3 regions of the Streptomyces purpurogeneiscleroticus genome follow, and region 1 is predicted to be linked to each of the others. Evidence: riboswitches for the same ligand, from Rfam matches in the RefSeq annotation. Region 1 holds a riboswitch; each other region holds the start of a gene.

What was found. A riboswitch is a leader RNA that binds a small molecule or an ion and turns the genes downstream of it on or off. The one in region 1 is predicted to bind cyclic di-AMP.
Region 2: it holds a riboswitch for cyclic di-AMP, as region 1 does, so the genes downstream of both, CCS38_RS18050 (LysM peptidoglycan-binding domain-containing protein) here and CCS38_RS32640 (C40 family peptidase) in region 1, are expected to answer to the same signal.
Region 3: it holds a riboswitch for cyclic di-AMP, as region 1 does, so the genes downstream of both, CCS38_RS02665 (M23 family metallopeptidase) here and CCS38_RS32640 (C40 family peptidase) in region 1, are expected to answer to the same signal.

What each region holds. Positions count from the first base shown of each region.
Region 1 is NZ_NHSG01000440.1:4,629-11,102, reverse strand. Features, by position in the region: gene pcrA (DNA helicase PcrA) at 1-2,416, opposite strand, end outside; cyclic di-AMP (ydaO/yuaA leader) riboswitch at 2,721-2,915, shown strand; gene CCS38_RS32640 (C40 family peptidase) at 2,924-4,099, shown strand; gene CCS38_RS32635 (hypothetical protein) at 4,187-4,540, opposite strand; gene CCS38_RS32630 (alpha/beta fold hydrolase) at 5,028-5,819, opposite strand; gene CCS38_RS32625 (GNAT family N-acetyltransferase) at 6,028-6,474, shown strand, end outside.
Region 2 is NZ_NHSG01000280.1:15,988-22,461, reverse strand. Features, by position in the region: gene CCS38_RS18060 (cytochrome P450 family protein) at 1-520, shown strand, start outside; gene CCS38_RS18055 (transglycosylase family protein) at 795-1,763, shown strand; cyclic di-AMP (ydaO/yuaA leader) riboswitch at 2,040-2,209, shown strand; gene CCS38_RS18050 (LysM peptidoglycan-binding domain-containing protein) at 2,213-2,881, shown strand; gene eno (phosphopyruvate hydratase) at 3,191-4,471, shown strand; gene CCS38_RS18040 (FtsB family cell division protein) at 4,589-4,978, shown strand; gene CCS38_RS18035 (DUF501 domain-containing protein) at 5,022-5,567, shown strand; gene CCS38_RS18030 (Ppx/GppA phosphatase family protein) at 5,564-6,474, shown strand, end outside.
Region 3 is NZ_NHSG01000085.1:76-6,549, forward strand. Features, by position in the region: gene CCS38_RS02660 (VOC family protein) at 122-553, opposite strand; gene CCS38_RS02665 (M23 family metallopeptidase) at 1,012-2,232, opposite strand; cyclic di-AMP (ydaO/yuaA leader) riboswitch at 2,244-2,386, opposite strand; gene CCS38_RS02670 (DUF2332 domain-containing protein) at 2,663-3,700, shown strand; gene CCS38_RS02675 (PP2C family protein-serine/threonine phosphatase) at 3,730-4,866, opposite strand; tRNA gene CCS38_RS02680 (tRNA-Lys) at 5,257-5,329, opposite strand; gene CCS38_RS02685 (DEAD/DEAH box helicase) at 5,563-6,474, opposite strand, start outside.

The DNA.
Region 1 (6,474 bases):
CGTTGTCGCCGCTGCCCTTGACGCCGACGACCGTGCCCAGCCCGAAGCTGTCGTGCGTGACGCGGTCGCCGATCGCCAGCGCGACCACCTGGCGGTCCTTCGCCCGCCGGGTCGCGAAGCCGCTCGGCCCCGCCTTGCTCCGCGAGGAGGAGACGGAGGCGGAGGCCCCGAAGCCGCCGCCGGACAGGCCGGAGGACAGCCCGCCCATGGACGCGGACGGCGTCGCCGGGCCGGTCCGCTTCCACTCGACGTACTCGTCCGGGATCTCCTCCAGGAAGCGGGACTGCGGGTTGTACTGGGGCTGGCCCCAGGCGCTGCGCATCGTGGAGCGGGTGAGGTACAGGCGCTCCTGGGCGCGCGTGATGCCGACGTACGCCAGCCGCCGCTCCTCCTCCAGCTCCTTGGTCTGGCCGAGCGCGCGCATGTGCGGGAAGACGCCGTCCTCCATGCCGGTCAGGAAGACGGTCGGGAACTCCAGGCCCTTCGCGGTGTGCAGGGTCATGAGCGTGATGACGCCCGTGCCCTCCTCGTCCTCGTCGGGGATCTGGTCGGAGTCGGCGACCAGGGCGACCTGCTCCAGGAAGTCGGAGAGGGTGCCGGGGCCCGGGGCGGCAGCCCCTGATGTCTCCGTCTCGGCGCGGTCCTGCTCGAATTCCAGGGCGACCGCCGCCAGTTCCTGGAGGTTCTCGATGCGGGTCTCGTCCTGCGGGTCCGTGGACGCCTGGAGCTCGGCCAGATAGCCCGTACGCTCCAGGACGGCCTCCAGGACGGTCGCGGGGCCGGCGCCGGACTCCACGATGGTCCGCAGCTCCTCCATGAGCGCATTGAAGCGCTTGACGGCGTTCGCGGAGCGCGCGGCCATGCCGTACGCCTCGTCGACGCGGCGCAGCGCCTGCGGGAAGGTGATCTTCTCGCGCAGCGCGAGCGCTTCGATCATGGCTTCGGCGCGGTCGCCGATGCCGCGCTTCGGCACGTTCATGATGCGGCGGAGCGGGACGGCGTCCTCGGGGTTGGCCAGCACGCGCAGGTACGCGAGGACGTCCCGGACCTCCTTGCGCTCATAGAAGCGCACGCCGCCGACGACCTTGTACGGCAGGCCGACCCGGATGAAGACTTCCTCGAAGACACGGGACTGGGCGTTCGTGCGATAGAAGATCGCGACGTCGCCGGCCCGGGTCTCGCCGGCGTCCGTCAGCCGGTCGATCTCGTCGGCGACGAACTGCGCCTCGTCGTGCTCGGTGTCGGCGACATAGCCGGTGATCTTCGGGCCCGTGCCGGCGTCCGTCCAGAGGTTCTTCGGGCGGCGGTTCTCATTGCGCTCGATGACGGCGTTGGCGGCCGAGAGGATCGTCTGCGTGGAGCGGTAGTTCTGCTCCAGCAGGATCGTGGTCGCGTCCGGATAGTCCTCCTCGAACTGGAGGATGTTCCTGATCGTGGCGCCGCGGAAGGCGTAGATCGACTGGTCGGCGTCGCCCACGACGCACAGCTCGGCGGCGGGCACCTCCGCCGTCCCGGGGCCGACCAGCTCACGCACGAGGGTGTACTGGGCGTGGTTGGTGTCCTGGTACTCGTCGACCAGGACGTGCCGGAAGCGGCGGCGGTAGTGGTCCGCGACGTCCGGGAACGCCTGGAGCAGATTCACCGTCGTCATGATGATGTCGTCGAAGTCCAGGGCGTTGGCCTCGCGCAGCCGTGCCTGGTACATCGTGTACGCCTCGGCCAGGGTCTTCTCGAAGCCGTCGGCCGCCGTGCCCGCGAAGGTCTCCTCGTCGATGAGCTCGTTCTTGAGGTTGGAGACCTTGGCGCTGAAGGACTTGGGCGGGAAGCGCTTGGGATCGAGGTCCAGGTCGCGGCAGACCAGGGCCATCAGGCGCTTGGAGTCGGCGGCGTCGTAGATCGAGAACGACGACGTGAAGCCCAGCTTCTTGGACTCGCGGCGCAGGATGCGGACGCAGGCGCTGTGGAACGTGGACACCCACATGGCGTTGGCGCGCGGGCCGACCAGGTCCTCGACGCGCTCCTTCATCTCGCCCGCGGCCTTGTTCGTGAACGTGATCGCGAGGATCTGGCCGGGGTGGACGCCGCGCGCACCGAGCAGATGCGCGATGCGGTGCGTGAGGACGCGGGTCTTGCCGGAGCCGGCGCCCGCGACGATGAGCAGCGCGCCGCCGCTGTGCACCACGGCGGCCTTCTGCTGGTCGTTCAGCCCCTCCAGCAGCGCGGCCGGGTCCACCGCAGGGCGGGCGGCGCCGTCGCGGTAGTACGCGTCCCGCTGCACGGGGGCGTCGAAGCGGCCGCCGAAGAGGTCGTGCGGCACCTCCTCCGCTGCCGGACGGTCCTCGTCCTCGGGAGGCGGCGGCTCCTCGTCCTTGGGGTCGAGGTCCGCCAGGAAGCTGTCGTCAAAGAGGCTGCTCATCGCCCACCGAGTCTAGGCCGCCCCACTGACAACGCGGTCCGGACCGCGGAATTCCGGGGTCGAGGGGCCGCCCGCGGCGGGCGCGCGGAGGATACGGGACCCGCATCGCGCTCACGGACGGACAACAGCACCGGACAATCCGTGTTCACAGTCGGTCGGTCATCGACCCGGACACGATCAGGTCACGGAAATGTATCGGGCAAATCGAACATCAGCCTTCACAGAAGTCACACGAGTTGGCTACCGTGCCGACGGGCAGCCCGCCCCACCGCCCGGCGAAAGCGCCGGCACGGGCCGCCCCGCCGAGTCCGGACCGCCATCCCCACAGCGGCCGGAGCCGGGGACCCACACGTACGACCGGGGTGAATCGGCCGGCACGGAGCGACCCGCACAGGGACCGGTCCGCACAGGCCGTAGGGCACCTTCCGTAGTACGCCGCGACGATGCGGCACACGCCCGAACCCGACAGCTAACCCGGTAGGCGGTCCACGGAAGGAGTCGCCGGCCTTGGCGTCTCATCGCAAGCCGCGCACCCGCATCCTCGCCGTGCCCGCGCACCGCCGTACGGCGGCCGGGCTCACCACCGCGGCGCTCGCCTCCGTCACGCTGCTCACCCAGAGCGCGGACGCGGCCCCCAGCAACCCCAAGCCCTCCATAGAGGAGGTCAAGAAGAAGGTCGACGGTCTGTACCGGCAGGCCGAGGTAGCCACCCAGAAGTACAACGCCGCCAAGGAGCGCGCCGGCACGCAGCGCGAGAAGGTGGACGGGCTGCGGGAGGCCGCGGCCCAGCGGACCGAGAAGATGAACGAGGCCCGGCGCGAGCTGGGCACCTTCGCCTCCGCGCAGTACCGCTCCGGCGGGCTGAGCCCGACCGCCCAGCTGATGCTGGCCCGGGACCCGCAGCAGTTCGTGGACCGCAACCACCTGATGGAGCGGCTCACCGGCCGCCAGCAGGAGGCGGTCGCCGACTACCAGGACCAGCAGGCGCAGGCCGCGCGCCAGCGGGCACAGGCGATCAGCAGCCTGGAGGAGCTGCAGAAGTCCCAGGAGTCGCTGAAGACGTCCAAGCAGGACGTCCAGGACAAGCTGGGCGAGGCCCGGCAGCTGCTGTCCCGGCTGACCGCGCAGGAGAAGGAGCGGCTGGCCGAGCTGGAGCGCAAGAAGCAGGCCGAGGCGCGGCGCAAGGCCGAGCAGCTGGCGCGGGAGCAGGCCGAGCGCGAGCGGCAGGAGCAGCAGGACGGCGGCTCGGACGGTACGAACGGCGGGTCCGGGTCCGGGGGTGATACCGGGTCCGGCACAGGGTCGGGCTCCGGAGTGCCCGACGGTTCGTACGCAACCAAGGCGGAGAAGGCGATCGCCTTCGCCCGCGCGCAGATAGGAAAGCCGTACGTATGGGGCGCGACCGGCCCCACGTCGTACGACTGCTCGGGGCTCACCCAGGCGGCGTGGAAGGCCGCGGGCGTCTCGCTGCCGCGGACGACCTGGGACCAGGTGGAGGTGGGCACGCGGGTCGCGACGGGCGATCTGCAACCCGGTGACCTGGTGTTCTTCTACGACGACATCAGCCACGTCGGGATGTACATCGGCGACGGCAAGATGATCCACGCGCCGAAGCCGGGCACGAACGTACGCGTGGAGTCGATCTACTACATGCCGATCTACGGGAGCGTACGACCGGCCTGAGGCCACAAAGACGAACCGCGCGGCCGCCCCCTCGGGGCAGTCGCGCGGTTCGTACGTTCACCGCGGCCCGGCGGTCCGGGCAGGCGCTCACGTCCAGAGGAGCGCAATGAAGATGTTGACGACCGTGAGCAGGCCGACGAGCCCGAAGAGCGGCTTCTCCACCTTCTCCTCGTCACGCTTCACGTAGACCAGGCCCAGGATCACGATCAGGACGGCGAGCTTGACGCCGATCTTGATGTTGTTGACCGAGTAGTCCTGCATCTGGTTCAGGCCGACCAGGATGACGCCGGTCACCAGCATCGTGATCGCGCCGTGCAGCATCGCGGGCACGAAGCGGGCGGTGCCCGCGCCCATCGCCTTCATCTGCGTGAGGAAGCCGCCGAGCAGCGAGGCGATGCCGATGATGTGCAGCGCGACGAACACATTGATCACTACGTCCATAGTGGTCGATCGTAGCCCCGGCCTCGCTCCCGCCATCGGGCAGGGCTGCCGTCGTCGTTCCGGTCCGTCACCGGTCGGCACCTGTCACCCGGTGGCCGAAAGCGAGCAATCCACGCCGGCAGTGCGGACAAGTAGCGGCAATGCCCCGCCTCATGGCCGCCGGGAGGTTTAGCGTCCTCGTCCAGGCGGTCGGCTCCCCATCGCCGTCGGATCCGCCCCGACGGCCGTCGGCCGCCCCCGCCGAGGTACGGCGGCGGCCCGCTCCCCCTTGTTACGGACCGCCGCCGTACCGCACTCGCAGCACTCGCACGGACCGACCGGAAGCCCTCTCGTGCTTTGCTGTCGCGAGGGGAACGCGGGATAACTGGCGCCACATCAGTAACGAAAACTGATCCAGCACTCCATCAATTCGGCCGCGGAATTCGACCGGACGGTCGGAATTCGGCAAACGTAATCAGCCGCGGTCCGACGCGATCGGACACGATCCTCAATGCAGCCGCGGTACATGGCCGCTCACCACGAACTCCCGCAGCAGATCCATCGCCCGTTTCGGCGCCTCACGGAAGACGCCGTGCCCCGCCCTGGCCAGTACGTGCAGCCGTACGTCCGTATGACTCAGCCGGTGCGCAAAGCGGCGGGCCGCCGACGCGGTCGCCACCGGGTCGTGCTCACCCGCCAATATCATCGTCCGGCACGCCAGCCGGTCCAGCCCGTACCAAGGGTCGAACTCCCGCGCCAGCACCAGCCGGAAGTGGTCCAGCACGTCGTCGTTCCAGCGCACCCGGCGCAGCCGGTCCTGGCCGTCCCCGTCCTGCTGTGAGTACAGCGGCAGGCAGATCCGCTCCCACGCGTCGGTCATCTCGTCGCCCGTGTCCCCCGCCCAGTAGCGCAGCGCGACGTCCCGGGCCTCCGGCCCTCCCAGCCGTTCGAACATCTCCAGCCGTTCGTACGCATCGCCGGGCATCACGCTGTCCAGCACCAGCCCCGCGAACCGGTCCGGGTGCCGGATGGCCGCCAGCAGCGCGATCCAGCCGCCGCTGGACGTACCGACGAGAACGGGCCGTTCGATCTCCAGCGCGTCGCAGAAGTCGATCGCGTCGTCCGCCCACCGGTCCCACGTCCACTGCAGCGGCCCGCTGCGCACGGAACGACCACTTCCGCGCTGATCCAGATAGATGACCTGAGCGAAACCGGCCGCGGCGGAAAGCTCCGGTTTGAACAGGGTGTGATCTGCTCCCGGACCCCCGTGGAGCAGCACGATTGTCGGCCGTTCGGCCATGTCCGGGCCGTCCGTCACCAGTTGAGCCCCCTCCACATCGAAGTAGAGCCGAACACCATCACCGATATGTACCCGCACGGCCCTTGACCTCTCTCAAGTAGCCTGAATTTTGAACGATTCGGGTGGCCCCGGCAGCGTTATGCAAGGGGGCCGAATTCCACCGTCACTATTGCGAAGCTCTCGCAATACGATCGTGTCCGTGGACACAATGACCGAGCACCACCGCGTGCCTGTGGCACGGCCGGAGGTCGTACGCGCCTGGGTGGACGGCTGGGTACGTTCGCGCGGCGCGGACGGCGCGGTCGCGGTACCGGGCGGCTTCCGGATAGCCGTCGGCCGCACGGACCAGGTCGCGCGGTACGTCCTGCCCGCGGCCGACCCCGCGGTGCTGCGCCGCCTGTCCGTCGCGCTCATCACGCCGGGCCTCTGGCTGAAGGTCTGCGCGCCCCGCTCGGCCGTCGAGCCCGCGCTGCCGGCGTCCTGGGAGTTCCGGGCACCGGAGTATCTGATGACCGCCCCACTGGGGAGCGCGTTGCGCACCGGGGTGCGCGACGGGGTGCCCGACGGGCTGCGGGACGGGCTGGTGCCCGGCGCCGCGCCCGCGCCGCCGCCGGATCCGGCCGTGCTGCCCGGCGGGTACGTCGTCGAAACGGTC
Region 2 (6,474 bases), on a different contig from region 1:
CCCGGAGCAGCGGGCGCGGCTGCAGGCCGCGCTGGCCGCGGGCGACGAGGAGCTGCTCGCGACCGGCATCGAGGAACTGCTGCGCTACGACGGGCCGGTGGAGCTGGCGACCTGGCGGTTCGCGACGCAGGAGCTGACGATCGGCGGGCAGCGGATCGCCGCGGGCGACCCGGTACTGGTGGTACTGGCGGCCGCCGACCGGGACCCGGAGCGGTTCGACGGGCCGGACACCCTGGACCTCGGGCGCCGCGACAACCAGCACCTCGGGTACGGGCACGGCATCCACTACTGCCTGGGCGCACCGCTCGCCCGCCTCGAAGGCCGTACGGCGCTGGCGACCCTGCTGACCCGGCTGCCCGACCTCCGGCTCGCCGCCGACCCCGATGACCTGCGGTGGCGCGGCGGCCTCATCATGCGCGGGCTGCGGGCGCTGCCGGTGGGATTCACGCCGGAGAGCGCGCGGGAGACGCCGTCCGGAGCGCCGGACACCGTGGTGCCCGGCGCGCCAAAAGGCGCATAGCGGAATGTCTCGGGCAGCGCGCGCGCCGGTCCCCGACGGCCCGTCAGAAAGGGCATTCGCGTACGTACCGGAATGAGCCAAGGATGCCGCGGCCGAGCAGAACTGACCCGGCGTCAGCAGCGTGATCTTCGCGTGATCTCCGCTACACCGGGTTGAGACCGGAGCGGGCCCCCGCTACCTTGCCTGCGACAACTCAAGCCGCCGCTCGAAAGGTACTCGCATGCGCTCCGGCAACGGTAGACACCGCCGACCCCGTCAGGCCCCCGCCCTTCTGGTGGCGGCCTCCGTCACGGGTGCCGGGCTGGCCCTGCCGCTGCTGACCGCGGGCGGCGCCCAGGCCGCCGACACCGCCACCTGGGACCGTGTCGCGCTGTGCGAGAGCGGCGGCATCTGGAGCGCCAACTCCGGCAACGGCTTCTACGGCGGGCTGCAGCTGACCCTGGAGATGTGGAAGGACTACGGCGGCGAGTCCTACGCCGAGCGCCCCGACCTGGCCAGCCGCTCCCAGCAGATCGCGGTCGCCGAGTCGATCCTGAACGACCGCGGCCCGGACGCCTGGCCGAGCTGCTCGGTGAACGCCGGCCTCGACCTGGACGGGCTGATACCCGACGTGGACCCGGGCAGCACGCAGACGCCCGCACCGGAGCCCACCCAGCCGTCCGACGGCGCGACGGACGGCGAGACGGGCGGCATCCTGGACGGGGTCACCGACGAGCCGTCGGCCACGCCGTCCGGCGACGCCGACTCCGGTGAGGCGCAGCCCTCCGAAGGCGCCACGGAAGGCGCCACGGAAGACCCTGCCGAAAGTCCCTCCGGAGACTCTGCCGAAAGTCCCTCCGGAGACTCTTCCGAGCAGCCCACCGCCGATCCCTCGGACTCCCCGACGGAGCCCTCGGGTTCCGCGCAGCCCTCCGAGGGCGCCACCGAGTCGCCCGCGCCGTCCGACGGCGGCACCTCCGCGCCCGGTACCGGCCGGCACCGTGGCGGTGCCGACGACGGCAAGGGCGACGGCAAGGACGGGCGCCCCGAGGGGCGGCACGCCTCGCGCGGCGGTGACGCTCACCGCGGTACCGGGGAGGGCGACGGCGTGTACACGGTGCGGCCGGGCGACAACCTCTCCGCGATCGCGGCGGAGTACGGGCTCGCCGAGGGGTGGACCGGCCTGTACGACGCCAACGAGGGTGTCATCGGAGCTGATCCGGACCTTATTAAGCCTGGTCAGCGACTCGACCTCGGGCAGTGACCGAGGGCCGCACGCCCTAAGTGCGCGATGGTTGCCCCCATTTGGGGAAAGTGAGACATGGGTCTCGTCCCGAGGTGTTCCGCCCGGCCTGTCCGTTCTTTTCCATACCGTGTTCGACCTGCGTAAACGGGTGCCGGTGGTGATCGAAAACCGCAAACTGTCCTACGAAAAGGTGGTTTGAACCGCCGAGGGGTGTGTGTTTACGTTCTTCACCGCTCGCACCAAGCGAGCCCGCCGATCATTCGCCGAATCCTGCCGGTGATCGGTCGGACAACCGTCGCGCAAGCGCCGTAGGCAGGAGCGGGGGACCCAAGGTAAGTGCCGTACCGCCGCGGAAACGCAGCGGCCGGCTTGGGGTGAAGCCGGGTGTGCGGACAGCGCATCCGGCCGGGCCACTCACAGCCCGAACCCGACAGCTCACCTCGCAGGCGTCGGTGAGGAAGAACAACATGCTCAAGGGCAAGCACCGCCGCCCCTCGAAGGCCGTCCGCGTCGTCACGCTCGCCGGTGTCGCCGGCGCCGCCGTGGCCGTCCCGCTGATGACCGCCGGTTCCGCCAACGCCGCCTCGGTCGCCACCTGGGACAAGGTCGCCCAGTGCGAGTCCGGCGGCAACTGGTCGATCAACACCGGTAACGGCTACTACGGTGGCCTGCAGTTCTCGAACTCCTCCTGGGCCGCCGCGGGCGGTACCAAGTACGCGCCGCGTGCCGACCTGGCCACCAAGGACCAGCAGATCGCCACCGCCGAGAAGCTGCTCGCCATGCAGGGCCCGGGTGCCTGGGGCTGCGCCGGTGCCGGCGGCCTGACCGCCGGTGGCCCGTCCGCGCAGGTGAACACCGGTGGCTCCGGCCAGGCCCAGCAGCAGGCCCCGAAGCAGCAGGCCCCGAAGCAGCAGGCCGCGCCGCAGCAGCAGGCCGCGAAGCCGCAGCCCGTGCAGCCCCAGGCCGACCCGAAGCCGGTGACCGGCCACGGCAACTACACCGTGAAGTCCGGCGACACCCTCGGCAAGATCGCCAAGGCGCACGGCAAGAACTGGAAGACGGTCTACGAGGCCAACAAGTCGACGGTCGGCGGCAACCCCGACCTGATCTTCCCGGGCCAGAAGCTCAGCGTCTGAGTGACCCGCAGGTCGGCGTGAGAGCCGCCCCGTGAGACTGCCCCGCCAGGCGCGAACCCCCGAGCGCGCCAGGCGGGGCTTTCCCGTTCCCGGATGGCCACCCCAGTAGCCATCCGGGCACCCCTCCGCTCAGATGCGTACGGACCGATTCGTCCCGTACGTCCGCTGCAAAACCTGGACGTTACCTCCCGTATTGCGGGCCTTTGGGTCCTTTTTCGTCTCACAGACGGGGCTAGGGGGAGGCGGAGGGTCCCCGGGCCGTTAGGCTCGTGCTGCAGAACTCCAGATGACACCCATGAAGGAGACAACGTGCCGTCGATCGACGTCGTCGTAGCTCGCGAGATCCTCGACTCGCGAGGCAACCCCACGGTCGAGGTCGAGGTCGGCCTCGACGACGGCAGCACCGGCCGCGCGGCCGTGCCGTCGGGCGCCTCCACCGGCGCCTTCGAGGCCATCGAGCTGCGTGACGGCGACCCGAACCGTTACCTCGGCAAGGGCGTCGAGAAGGCCGTGCTGGCCGTCATCGAGCAGATCGGCCCCGAGCTGGTCGGCTACGACGCCACCGAGCAGCGCCTCATCGACCAGGCGATGTTCGACCTGGACGCCACCGACAACAAGGGCTCCCTGGGCGCCAACGCGATCCTGGGCGTCTCCCTGGCCGTCGCGCACGCCGCGTCCGAGGCCAGCGACCTGCCGCTGTTCCGCTACCTCGGTGGCCCGAACGCGCACGTCCTGCCCGTGCCGATGATGAACATCCTGAACGGCGGCTCGCACGCCGACTCCAACGTGGACATCCAGGAGTTCATGATCGCCCCGATCGGCGCGGAGTCCTTCTCCGAGGCGCTGCGCTGGGGCGCCGAGGTCTACCACACCCTCAAGAAGGTCCTGAAGAGCAAGGGCCTGGCCACCGGCCTGGGCGACGAGGGCGGCTTCGCCCCGAACCTCGGCTCGAACCGTGAGGCCCTCGACCTCATCCTCGAAGCCATCAAGGAAGCCGGTTACGCCCCCGGCCAGGACATCGCGCTCGCGCTGGACGTCGCCGCCTCCGAGTTCTACAAGGACGGCAAGTACCAGTTCGAGGGCAAGGAGCGCTCGGCCGCCGAGATGACCGAGTACTACGAGGAGCTCGTCGCCTCGTACCCGCTCGTCTCCATCGAGGACCCGCTCTTCGAGGACGACTGGGCCGGCTGGAACGTCATCACCGAGAAGCTCGGCAGCAAGGTGCAGCTCGTGGGCGACGACCTGTTCGTCACCAATCCCGAGCGCCTGGCCCGCGGCATCGAGGAGAACTCCGCCAACGCCCTCCTGGTCAAGGTCAACCAGATCGGTTCGCTGACCGAGACCCTGGACGCCGTCGAGCTGGCCCAGCGCAACGGCTTCAAGTGCATGATGTCGCACCGCTCGGGCGAGACCGAGGACGTCACCATCGCCGACCTGGCCGTCGCCACCAACTGCGGCCAGATCAAGACCGGCGCCCCGGCCCGCTCCGAGCGCGTCGCCAAGTACAACCAGCTGCTGCGCATCGAGGAGATCCTCGACGACGCGGCGGTGTACGCGGGCCGCTCGGCGTTCCCGCGTTTCAAGGGCTGAGTTCCGGCCTACGGGGGCTGATGGTCCCCACCTCCGTACGTCCCCGGCAGCGGTCCCGTACCGTTGCCGGGGACGTACGTACGCCGTCGCGTACAGAGCACCCCAGGGGAGGCCACCGTGTTCCGCCGCAGCCGGCTCACAGGGCGCGCCGCGCTGCTCGTGCTCGTGCTGTGCTCGCTGGTCGTGGCCCTCGCGTATCCGATAAGGGCGTACGTCTCCCAGCGCTCGGACATCGCCGAGCAGCGCCGGGAGGCCGAGACGGCCCGGGAGGCGGTGCAGCGGCTGCGCCAGGAGAAGGCGCGCTGGCAGGACCCCGCCTACGTACGCCAGCAGGCCCGCCGCCATCTGCACTACGTGATGCCGGGCGAGACCGGCTACACCGTCGTGGACGGCACGGGCGCGAGCCGGCCGCGGGCCGGCCGGACTGCCGTGCAGCGCCCCTGGTACGAAGCCATCTGGTCCGGCCTGGACTCCGCCGACGCGCGCCACAGGGCCGCCGGGGGATGATGGGGCGGCCGACCGTTCAACCCTGACGACAAGAGAAGCCTGCATGGACACGCCGCCTCCCCAGACCGAGCCCACCGAGCCCACCGACGCGGACGTCGCGGCGTTCCGGGAGCAGCTGGGCCGCCCGCCGCGCGGTCTGCGCGCCATCGCGCACCGCTGCCCCTGTGGCAACCCCGACGTGGTCGAGACGGCCCCGCGCCTGGAGGACGGCACGCCCTTCCCCACGCTGTACTACCTCACGTGCCCGCGCGCGGCCTCCGCGATCGGCACGCTGGAGGCGAACGGCGTGATGAAGGAGATGACCGACCGGCTGGCCACCGATCCCGAGCTGGCCGCCGCCTACCGCGCGGCGCACGAGGACTACATCCGCCGCCGGGACGCCATCGAGGTGCTGCAGGGCTTCCCGAGTGCCGGCGGGATGCCGGACCGGGTGAAGTGCCTGCACGTGCTCGTCGGCCACTCGCTGGCGGCCGGTCCCGGCGTCAATCCGCTGGGCGACGAGGCGATCGCGATGCTGCCGGAGTGGTGGAAGAAGGGGCCGTGCGTGAGCCCGTGCGGCGCCGGTGAGGACGAGGGGGACGCCCAGTGACACGGGTCGCGGCCATCGACTGCGGTACGAACTCCATCCGCCTGCTCGTGGCGGACGCCGACCCGGAGACGGGCGAGCTGAAGGACCTGGACCGCCGGATGAAGATCGTCCGGCTCGGCCAGGGCGTGGACCGTACCGGTCGGCTGGCGCCGGAGGCGCTGGAGCGGACCTTCGCGGCCTGCCGCGAGTACGCCACGGTGATCGAGGAGCTGGGCGCCGAGAAGCTGCGCTTCGTGGCGACCTCGGCCTCGCGCGACGCGGAGAACCGCGACGACTTCGTGCGCGGCGTGGTGGACATCCTGGGCGTCGAGCCCGAGGTGATCACCGGTGACCAGGAGGCGGAGTTCTCCTTCACCGGGGCGACGAAGGAGCTGACCGGGCGCGACGACCTCGAGAAGCCGTACCTCGTTGTCGACATCGGCGGCGGGTCGACGGAGTTCGTGCTCGGCGCGGAGTCCGTGCGGGCCGCCCGCTCCGTCGACGTCGGCTGTGTGCGGATGACCGAGCGGCACCTCGTCCACGACGGTGAGGTCACCGACCCGCCGACGGCCGAGCAGATCGCCGCCATAAAGGCGGACGTCGCGGCCGCGCTGGACGAGGCCGCGGAGACCGTGCCGCTGGGCGAGGCGCACACGCTGGTCGGCCTCGCGGGGTCGGTGACGACGCTCGCCGGGATCGCGCTGCGCCTGGAGGAGTACGACTCGGCCGCGATCCACCACGCGCGGATTCCGCTGGCCAAGGTCCGCGAGATCACCGACCGGCTGCTCACCTCCACGCACGCCGAGCGCGCGGCGATCCCGGTGATGCATCCGGGCCGGGTGGACGTGATCGCCGCGGGCGCCCTCGTACTGCTTTCGATCATGGAGCGTACGGGCGCTCAGGAGGTCGTCGTCTCGGAGCACGACAT
Region 3 (6,474 bases), on a different contig from region 1:
GTCCCGACGGTTGCTCTGCGGAGCGGTCCCGACGGTTGCTCTGCGGAGCGGTCCCGACGGTTGCTCAGCGGAGCAGCCCTGACAGGTACACAGAGGTACACAGGTACTGGGTGGAGAAGCCTCAGCGGTTGCTGAGCGGGGACGGGGCCTCCTGGACCGTCCAGCCGTTGCCGTCCGGGTCCTTGAAGAACATGAAGGAGTTCCACGTCTCGCCGCGGCCTTCGGTCCAGCCCTCGGCGCCGAGATGCTGTACCGGGCCGACCTCCACCCCGCGCCGTACCAGCTCCGCGTGGGCCGCTTCGATGTCCACCACGCACAGCTGCAGGCCCTGGAGCGAGCCCGGGGCCATGGCGGACTGGCCGGGTGCCGGGGGCAGTCCCTGGATCAGGGCGATCGAGCAGCGCGAACCGGGCGGGGTCAGCTGGATGATCCGTACCCCCTCGGCGACCTGCGAGTCCACGTCGGTCTTGAAGCCGCACTGCTCTTCGTAGAAGCGCTTCGCACGGTCCTGGTCGGTGACGGGGACGGTGACGACTTCGAGGGTCCACTCCACTGGGGCCGTCCTTGGCTCGGCGCGCCCTTCTTGGGGCGCGGTGGCAGGGGCTCGTTCATTCTGCGGGAGTGGAGTGGGCCGCGCGCGCCGGACGGCCGAAGATACGACCGGCGGCCCGATGGCCCCCCGCGGTGTGCGGGTGGCCATCAGAGCCGCCGTAGCGTGCGGGCCCGCGGTACGCGGAGACCCGGCCGTCGGCCACCGCCTCTCCCCTCCTGATGTGCGCCCGGTTCCCGTTCACTGCGGAACGGGGCGCAGAGGCGGCGGCAACGGCAGACAAGTGCCCCGGACGAGCGGACGGAAGCCCGTAAAAGCGGCCATTCTCGGCCCTTCGCCACATCGACGTCGTCGTCAGAGGTCGGTCAGAAGCTCGGTCAGGAGCTCGGCCAGACACCGAGTCAGACAGCGAGTCAGACGCTCGGTCAGAGGCTCAGTCAGGCGCTCGGTCAGACGCTCGGTCAGAGGCTCAGGCCATGGTTGCGCAGCCACGCCAGCGGGTCGACCGGTGTGTCCGAGCCCGGGCGGACCTCCAGGTGGAGGTGCGGGCCCGTGACGTTGCCCGTGGCACCGACCCGGCCGATGACGTCACCGGTGTTCACCTTGCCCGAGGTCTTCACCATCGAGGAGAGGTGGCAGTACCAGAGCTCCGTGCCGTCATCGAGGGTGACGACGATGCGGTACCCGTACGAGCCCGCCCAGCCGGCCTGCGTGATCGTGCCGCCGTGCACGGCCTTGGCCGGGGTGCCGGTCGGCGCCGCGAAGTCCAGGCCGGTGTGGTCGGCGGCCCAGCGGTCGCCGCCCTGACCGAAGGTGGCGGAGAGGGTGAAGGAGGAGACCGGGAGGGTGTAGCTCTTGGCCAGTTCGGCGAGCTCGGCTGCCCGTTCGGCGGCCGCCTTCTTGCGCGCCTCTTCCTCGGCCTGGGCCTTGGCCTCCGCCGCGGCCTTCTTCTTCGCGGTCTCGGCCTGCTGCCGGCGCTCGGCCGCATCCGCCTCGGCCTGCTGCACGGCGGCCCGTTCGGCGGCCTCGCGGGCCTCCTGGTCGGCGGAGCTCTGCGCGCGTTCGGCCTGCTCCAGGATGCGGGCGCGGAGCGCCTCGCCGCCCTGAGCGGCCCCGCCGCCGGCCGCCCCGGTGAACGGACCGCTCTGCGCGGCGTCCGTGCCCGTCCCGGAGGAGTCCTGGGACACCAGGCTGCCGATGCCCGGCAGGGTTTCGGCCGCGGGGAGTTTGTCGGATATGCGTTCGGCCGCGCTGCCCAGGTCGGGCATGGATATGGCGACCTGCGGCTTGCCCTGCGCGGAGGCCATGCCGCCCGCGCCGACCGCCGCGATGACGCCGACGCCCAGGACCGTACTGCTGCGGGCGAGACCGCCGCCGCGCTGCTTGGCCACGCGGTGCCGGCCGCGTACCGGGCGTACGGACTCCTCGGTGGGGTTCCACTGCTCCCACGGGCCGTCGGTCGCACCCGGGTCGCTCACGGCGGAGAACCCGGAGAAAGCGGGGAAGGCGGCGGTGTCGGCGGGCCCCGGCTCGGCGTGCGTCCGGGGGGACTCGTACGAGCCATGTGCTGCGTACGCATCGGGGGCGGCGTACGCATCGTGCGTGCCGTACGCGTCGGGGGCGGCGTACGCGTCGGGGGTGCCGTACGGAGACGGGGTGGGGGCAGGCTTGTTGGACGCCACGGGGGCGCACTCCTTTCCTTCCTTCTCGCCTACCGGGTTAGCTGACGGGTTCGGAGCAGGAAGGTCTCCTACGGGCGGCTCCGGAGGGAGTCGTCCGATTCACCCCAAGGTGGTGGTTCCCCGGTTCCCTGGGCAGGTGTTGCGGTGGTGAAAGTGCGCTTTTGGGATTCGGCGTCGGCCGCGCGGTGCCGCCTCTTGCGACGGCTGGTCCGACCGCGCTGCGTTATCGGACAGTAATAGACGGGACGGCCGGATTCCAAGCGTTCCCCGGAATCCATACGCCCGCTGAGCTGGACTTATGCGTCCAGTCATGGCCAAATGGGGGCGAGTTGACCGAGCATCGGAAACCCGAACCGGACTGATCGTTTATCAGTTGTTATGCGGAGGGGTGCGCAGTGATTACGTACAGTGAGAGCAGTAACGTCTGATCATGGTCGTCAACAGCGCGCAGGCAGTGGCGGATCGGTACGCGGAGTTCTCGTGGCAGCAGGCGCGGGGCGAGTCCGAAGCCCATGAGGAGCTGACCGCCCGCATCAGCCGGGACCCGGAATTCTGCGACTTCCTCGGCGCCTCGCTGCCGCCCGGCAACAAGCAGCAGCCCAATCTCCTGCTCGCCGCCGTCCGTTACCTCGACGGCCCGCACGCCGACCAGGGGCCGCGCGGCGACTTCGCGTACCGCACCTGGCGCGAGTGGACCATCCGGCACTGGGACGACGTGCGCGACGTCATGATGCGCCGGCTCACGCAGACCAATGAGCCCGCGCGCTGCGCCACGCTCCTGCCCCTCCTCGCCCGCCTGCCCCAGCCGCTCGCGCTGCTGGAGGTCGGCGCGTCGGCCGGACTGTGCCTGCACCCGGACCGGTACCGCTACCGGTACGACGGCGGACCGGAGTTCGGCGCCGCGGACAGCCCGGTCGTCTTTCCCTGCCGTACGTCCCCGGGCACGCCCGTACCGGCCGGGCTGCCGCGGATCGTCTGGCGGGCCGGGATCGACCTGAATCCGCTCGACGTGACCGACCCCGACGACGTGCGCTGGCTCCAGGCGCTGGTCTGGCCCGGTTCGACGCCCGACGCGGCGGAACGCCAGGGGCGCCAGCTGGGCGCCATCGAGGCCGTACGGCAGGCACCGCCCGCTCCGCTCGTACGCGGCGACCTCCTGGACGAGCTGCCCGCGCTGGCCGCGCAGGCGCCGCGCGACGCCACGCTGGTGGTCTTCCACACGGCCGTACTGACGTATCTGCCGCTGGAGCGCCGCGAGGAGTTCGCCCGGGTCGTACGGTCGGTCCTGGCGGACCGGGCCGGGCACTGGGTCTCCAACGAGCACCACAGCGTGCTGCCGTGGCTGCCCGGGCCGCGCCCCGCCGACGCGCACCGGCTCACCCTCGCCGTCGACGGCCACCCGGTCGCCCTGACGAGCCAGCACGGGCAGAGCGTGCAGTGGCTGGAAGAGGCACCGCAGGCGGGCTGACCCGGGGCAGGCGGGCCACCCAGGGAGCTCTACCCCTCCGGCCGCCGTACCGCCAGCAGGGCCATGTCGTCCGCCATCTCCCCTCCCGTGTGCCGCGCCACGTCGTCGATCAGGGCGTCCAGCAGCGCATCGGGGCCACTGAACGCCCGGCCGGCCAGCCGGACCGCCGGCTGGTAGAACGCGCCCCCGGAGTCCCGCGCCTCCGACACCCCGTCGGTGTACAGCAGCAGCATCGCGCCGGGCGGGAAATCGGCCTGGTCGGCCCGGTCCGGCCAGCCCGCGACCTCGCTCAGCCCGAGCGGCAGCGCCGGTGTCCGCGGCTCCAGCTCGCGCAGCGTGCCGTCCGCGCACAGCAGCAGCGGCGCCGGATGCCCGCGGTTCAGCACCCGCAGCACCCCGCGCTCCTCGGACGGCACCTCGGCGAGCACCGCCGTGGTGAACCCCTCGAACTGATCCAGCCCCTCCCGCCGGCTCCCCTCGCGCTGCAGCGCCCGCTCCAGCCGCCCCGCCACGGCCTCCAGCGTGGCCTCCTGCTCCGCGGCCTCCCGGAAGGCCCCGATGACGATCACGGCGGCCTCCACCGCCTCCAGGCCCTTGCCCCGCACGTCGCCGACGATGAGCCGTACGCCGTGCGGGGTGTCCTGCACGGCGTACAGATCGCCCCCGATACGGGCGTCCGCCTGCGCCGCTTCGTACCGCGCGGCGACGTCGAGCCCGCTGATGCGGTCCGGCGGCAGCGGCAGCACGGCCCGCTGGGCGACCTCCGCCACGTCGCGCACGGAGGCGAGCCGGGCGTCGGTCATCCGCACCGCCCGGTTGATCCCGAGCGCCAGGAAGGCGACGACCAGGACGGTCACCGCTTCGGTGTACGACTCGTAGCTGCCGGCCCGGCCGTGGGCGACGACCACGCCCAGCTCCGCCAGTGCGGAGAGGACGCTGACGAGCGCCGTGTTCCGCAGCGAGTACAGCGGCGCGGCGACCAGCGGCGCAGCCGAGAAGAAGGGCGCGGCGGTGTACTGGGCCGGGGTCAGCAGGTCGAAGGCCAGACCGCCGGCCAGGAGCACGGCGGGCAGCCAGCAGACCAGCCGGCGGCTGACCGGCGACAGCCCGTCCCGACGGGCCTGCCGCTCCCGGTCGCCCGGCACGCCCGCTTCGCCTCGCCCCATCCGCTCCGGCCTCTTTCCCGCGCCGCTCTCCGCGCCGCTGTCCATGCCGTACGCCGTCTCGCCCGCCGCCCCGGTCCCCGTGCCGTGCGCCGTCCCGTCCACCGCTCCCGTCACCATCGCCGTACCGCCGTCCCAGGGTGTCCGCCATGGCGCCGCACGGCGACTCTTCAAGGGCCGGACGGGGCACGATCACGCCCCCGAGCCCCTCCGGCTGCCTCTGAACACTTCTTCAACTCCTGACCGCCGCACAGGTGTTCCCCACCGCCGGAAGATTCGCGGCAGAACGGTGTGCGCGACCGCAGCGCGCGCCCCACCACAACAGCAGGCGCCCCCACACACGACAGAAGCGCCCTCACTCCCGGTTTCCCGGGGGTGAGGACGCTCTATCGGTGGGCCATCAGGGGCTCGAACCCTGAACCAATGGATTAAAAGTCCACTGCTCTGCCAATTGAGCTAATGGCCCGCACCGAGCAGCATAGCCCGCGCTCGGACCACAACTGGAAGGCATTGGGGGTCGGCGGGGTCGGAGTGGCTCGGAGAGACCCGGTGCGGGGGCGTGACACCCGGTACAAACGCGCCGGTGGGCCCGTCCTTGGAGGACGGACCCACCGGTCTGTCAGCGGTGCGCAGACGATTCAGCGCTGTGCGGACGCCTCAGTACTGCATGGACGTTTCCGCGGTACGCGCTCCGCCTGATCAGCCGTTGCGCTTCCAGCGCGGCTTGTCGGCGCGACGGTCGAAGGAGCGGCCACCGGCGTTACCGCCGCGGTGGTCGTCCCGGCGGCCGTGCGGGCGACGGTCGTTGTCGCGGCCGAAGGACGACGGACGGTCGTCGCGGCGGTCACGGTTGAACGGGCGGTCGCCGCCACGGTGGTCACGACGCTCGAAGGAGCGGCCGCCACGGTCGTCACGGTTGAAGCCGCCGCGGTCACCGCCGCGGTCGTTGCGGTCGAACGAACGGCCGCCACGGTCGTCCCGACGGTCACGGTTGAAGCCACCGCGGTCGTTCCGGTCGTTGCGGTCGAACGAACGGCCACCACGGTCGTCCCGACGGTCACGGTTGAAACCGCCACGGTCGCCACCGCGGTCGTTCCGGTCGTTGCGGTCGAACGAACGGCCACCACGGTCGTCCCGACGGTCACGGTTGAAACCACCACGGTCACCACCGCGGTCGCCACCACGGTCGTTGCGGTCGTCACGGCGCTCGAAGGAACGGCCGCCACGGTCGTCGCGACGGTCACGGCGCTCGAAGTTGCCGCGCTCGTCGCGGTACGTGGAGCGGCGCGGCGCCTCGTCGGCCTCCGGGGTGCGCGCGGCCTGGGCCGGCAGCGACACCTCGGCCTGAGCGGCGCTCTCCGCCTCCGCCTCGGCCTTGGCCTGCACCGCGGCCTCCGGGTCCTCGCCCCGCTCACGCGCGGCACGGGCGGTCAGCCGGTCGGCCTCCTCGCGCAGCTCGGCGGCGCGGCGCTGCAGCCGCTCCAGCTCGCGGGTCAGCTCGGCGACCTCGCGCTCGGCCTGCTTGGCGGAGTTCGCGGCCGACTCGGCCTGCACCTCGGTCAGCGACCGGGCACCGGTGATCCGGGCCACGTCCTCGTCGAACTGGCCGGC